DNA from 2 places in the Polaromonas sp. P1_E3 genome. Region 1 is predicted to be linked to the other one. Evidence: predicted binding sites of a transcription regulator. Region 1 holds the regulator's gene; the other holds the start of a gene.
The links. The regulator HrcA, encoded in region 1, represses chaperone genes, less so after heat shock. The targets are predictions, from matches to a motif close to TTAGCACTCNNNNNNNNNGAGTGCTAA.

Region 1 (2,202 bases):
TCAGGCCACGCCTTCGTTCCAGTGCAATTTCTTGCGGAGCGTATCGAAATAGCTCCAGCCTTTGGGATGCAGGAAACGCATCTGGTGCTCGGAGCGTCTCACGGTAATGCGGTCACCGTGCAGCAGGCTGGCCAGCGACTGCATGTCAAAGTTGGCGCTGGCGTCGCGGCCCGAGACAATCTCGATGGTGATCTCACCGGAGTCCGACAGCACGATGGGCCGGTTGGACAAGGTGTGCGGTGCAATCGGCGCCAGGACCCAGCCGGCAATTGACGGGTGGAGCAGGGGGCCGCCTGCGGAAAGGGCATAGGCCGTAGACCCGGTCGGCGAAGCGATGATCAGGCCGTCTGCACGCTGGTTTGCCACAAAGCGGCCGTCCACCTCCACGCGGAGCTCGACCATGCCGGCAGTCGCTCCGCGGTTCACGACGACGTCGTTCATGGCGGTAGCGCTGAAGACGCAGCGCCCGTCACGCACGACTTTGGCCTGCATCATCCAGCGGCGATCTTCCTCATATTCGCCACGAAGCATGGGAATCAAGGTGTTCTGGTAGTCTTCGAAGGCAATGTCGGTGATGAACCCCAGCCTGCCCTGATTGATGCCCACCAGGGGAATGCCGAATTGGGCCAGCAACCTGCCTATGCCCAGCATGGTGCCGTCGCCGCCCACGACGAGGGCGAGGTCGCACTGGGCGCCAATCCCGGCTGCGTCAAGGGTCGGGAACTGGGTCAAGCCAGTGTTGCTGGCGGTGTCTTGCTCGATCGCCACGTCGCAACCCTGGGTGCCCAGGAAGTGTGCGATCTCCTCCAGTGCTGACCGGGAACCCTGTGCGTGGTACTTGCCGATCAATGCGACATGGCGAAATTGCGACTTCATCGGCAAATTACATCACAACATCGCAACCGAAGCTTCGTAGAATGGCACCATGCTTGATGATCGAGCCAGGTTGCTGCTGAAAGCACTCGTTGAACGCTACATTGCCGATGGACAGCCGGTAGGTTCGCGCACGCTTTCAAAAGCTTCCGGCCTTGAGTTGTCTCCAGCCACCATACGCAATGTGATGAGCGACCTGGAGGAACTCGGCCTGATTGTCAGCCCGCACACTTCGGCGGGGCGCATTCCAACGGCGCGGGGCTACCGGCTCTTTGTCGACACCATGTTGACCACGCAGCGCGATTCTTTGTCGTCGCCCGGCCATCTCGGAGCGCCGCGGCTGGCACCTGACCAACCTCAAAAAGTGCTCAGCAATGCGGCACACATGCTGTCGAGTCTCTCTCAGTTCGTGGGTGTCGTCATGGCGCCACGCCGGACCTCGGTATTTCGCCACATCGAGTTTCTTCGGCTATCTGAAAAACGCTTTTTGGTGATCATCGTGTCGCCCGACGGCGATGTGCAAAACCGGGTTATCTTCACCGAGGCTGACTACACACAGTCGCAGCTGGTAGAAGCCGCTAACTTCCTCAATTCACACTACGCCGGCATGGCGATCGAGGAAGTGCGGGAGCGGCTGAAAAATGAGGTGGAAGCCCTTCGAGGTGAAATTGCCACCTTGATGCAGGCTGCGGTCAAGGTCAGTTCCGAAGCCATCGAGTCGCGCGATGAGGTGGTTATTTCCGGCGAACGCAATCTGCTGGCAGTCAGTGACTTCTCCGGTGATATGGGTAACCTGCGCAAGCTTTTTGACCTGTTCGAGCAGAAGGCGCAGCTGATGCGGCTTCTTGATGTGTCGAGCCGCGCCGAGGGGGTCCGGATTTACATAGGCGGCGAAAGCCAGGTCATTCCCTACCAGGAGCTTTCCGTGGTGACCGCGCCCTACGAGGTCGACGGACAAGTGGTGGGAACCCTGGGCGTCATTGGGCCCATGCGGATGCCCTACGAAAAAATGATCCAGATTGTCGATATCACCTCCAAGCTGGTGAGCACGGCGCTGAGCCATAGCAAGTAGGCCCTTACAATCTGTACCTTGAGTGGGGCGTTAGCTCAGTTGGTTAGAGCAGAGGACTCATAATCCTTTGGTCGAGTGTTCAAGTCACTCACGCCCTACCATTATCTTCAGGTGCACTTGGCGTTCGCTTCGGGACTCTGGGACGTTTCCGCCTCTGGACCCTGAAGAACTGGAGTCCAAGAGGGCTGGGAGAGCATCACTCGCGGCCAAAGGCCGCCGCGTGGGTGCCTGTTCCTGAAGCGCCTGGCTTAAAAGCT
Region 2 (2,202 bases), on a different contig from region 1:
CGTAGGCAGCGAGCACCTTCTTCATCTTCTTCATCGCCGCCACTTCAATTTGGCGGATCCGCTCGGCGCTGACCTTGTACTCGTCGGCCAGGTCATGCAATGTCATGCCACCTGAACCGTCGTCGTTCACCTTGAGCCAGCGCTCTTCCACGATGCGGCGCGAACGCGGGTCGAGATCTTCCAGCGCTGCGGTGATGCCGTCGGAGGCCAGGTTGTCGCGCTGGCGCGATTCCATCAGTGCCGTCGGCTCCTGCGTGGCATCGGCCAGGTAGGCAATCGGGCCAAAGGCGTCTTCGCCGTCATCGCTCGGGCTCGGGTCCAGCAGCACGTCACCGCCGGACATGCGCTGCTCCATCTCGATGACTTCTTCGCGCTTCACGTTCAACGTCTTGGCCATCGAATCGATCTGGCCCTCCGTCAGCGTGTCGCGGTGCGTCGCCACGTCGGCGTCGTCCTTGTAGCCTTGCTTCATCGAGCGCAGGTTGAAAAACAGCTTGCGCTGGGCCTTGGTCGTCGCGACCTTGACCATGCGCCAGTTTTTCAGGATGTACTCATGGATCTCAGCCTTGATCCAGTGCATGGCATAACTCACCAGGCGCACGTTCTGGTCGGGGTCGAAGCGTTTGACGGCCTTCATGAGGCCAATGTTGCCTTCCTGAATGAGGTCACCATGCGGCAGGCCGTAACCCAGATATTTACGCGAAATCGACACCACCAGACGCAAGTGAGAGAGCACTAACTTACCGGCAGAATCGAGATCGTTGTTTTCCTTGAGGTTTTTGGCAAATTCCTGCTCCTGCTCCAGGGTGAGCATGGGGAGACGGTTCACGGCGGAAATATAGGCGTCCAGGTTACCCAGCGGGGGAACCAGCGACCAGGGGTTGACGGCTGTGGACGGGCCCGATTTGGGCGCGACAGCGGTCAGGGAAGCGGGGGAAAGAGCATAAGACACAGCAAGACTCCTTTCGTCTGGTGCTAAATATTAGCACTCTGTTAGAGAGAGTGCTAAGCAATAGGTTCAATGACTCGGATAGCGCAAGGCTAATCGGTGAAAACCCTTGGTATGAGCCGCATTGTGGGCCATTGGTTCAGGAAGATTGGTTTCTGCCTTGTAAATGCGCGGTATCGGTTTGTACCGGTGCCAAACATTGCCGATAGAGAGGTTTGACGTTCATTTGCTATGTATTTAATAGCTGCTTGCGCCCGTCCTTATTGGGCTAAGGGCGATTTTTATGACTGATCCGGGTTCGTTGCACGGGATTGTTTTACCAGTTTTCATGATGAAATTGGCGTTTCACCCAAGAGGGACGGGCGCAAGTAGCTACTAATTTGATAGCAATCGGCGCACTGGATTTGCCTGGAATACACCCCGGGGCAGGGTGCTTTCCACTTACACGCTTCATGGCGCGGCCACACGTTGGATTGGGACCACAAAACTCTGATTTGTGCCCGGCCCGCGAGCGCAAATCGGTGAAAAAATTGGCATTTTGGGCCGCGTTGCGGACTGTTACCGCGCGCCGCCGCAGCAAAAAAGAGGAAGGCCCTATCCTCCCGGAAGTTTTTTACAAGGGAGAAGTGCATGTTGATTCGCAGTCTGTTTGCCGGGACTTTCGTGCTGGCCATTGCAACCGTAGCCGGCGCGCAGGATGCCAAAGGCGGCAAGGACCATCCCTTGATGTCCCGTTATCAGGGTTCACGGCTGATTGCCTGGCGCACGACACCGTTTGCCGAGGTCAAGCCCCTGAAGCTGCTGACGGAGAGTGTTGCGAAAGAGAAAAAGCTGGATCCCGGCCTTGCCGTGGAAGGTGAGGTGCAGGAGCTTTTTTATGTCTCGCCCAAGGGCCGCAACGCACTCGAAGTGCAGCGCAACTATGAAGCAGCCCTGAAGCAGGCCGGTGCCACGCTGGTCTATACCTGCATGGACGGGGCCTATGGCTGCCACAGCCGCGGCGGCCCCGCTGGCGACATCCTGCTGAATGGCCCGATCCCGGATTCGCAACGCATCAACAGCGGCGTGTATGTCGCCTTTGGTGCGCTCGCCACCAACTTGCGGTTTTCCCTTTTCAAGCTAAGCCGCGCCGGCGCAGACAGCTACGTCACGGTGTATTCGGTGGACTCACCCGCCGACGCCAAAGACTACGCAGGCTCCGCCGCGACGTATTTGCAAATCGTGCAGCCCAAGGCCGTGGAAACCGGCAAGGT

Region 2: the regulator HrcA is predicted to act here: its motif matches at 983-1,009, upstream of rpoH (RNA polymerase sigma factor RpoH).

What each region holds. Positions count from the first base shown of each region.
Region 1 covers NZ_JBFUBD010000073.1:25-2,226, reverse strand. Annotated here, with positions in the region: gene AC1D0Z_RS10690 (NAD kinase) at 1-876, opposite strand; gene hrcA (heat-inducible transcriptional repressor HrcA) at 926-1,945, shown strand; tRNA gene AC1D0Z_RS10680 (tRNA-Ile) at 1,970-2,046, shown strand.
Region 2 covers NZ_JBFUBD010000041.1:15,503-17,704, reverse strand. Annotated here, with positions in the region: gene rpoH (RNA polymerase sigma factor RpoH) at 1-925, opposite strand, end outside; gene AC1D0Z_RS08175 (OmpA family protein) at 1,580-2,202, shown strand, end outside.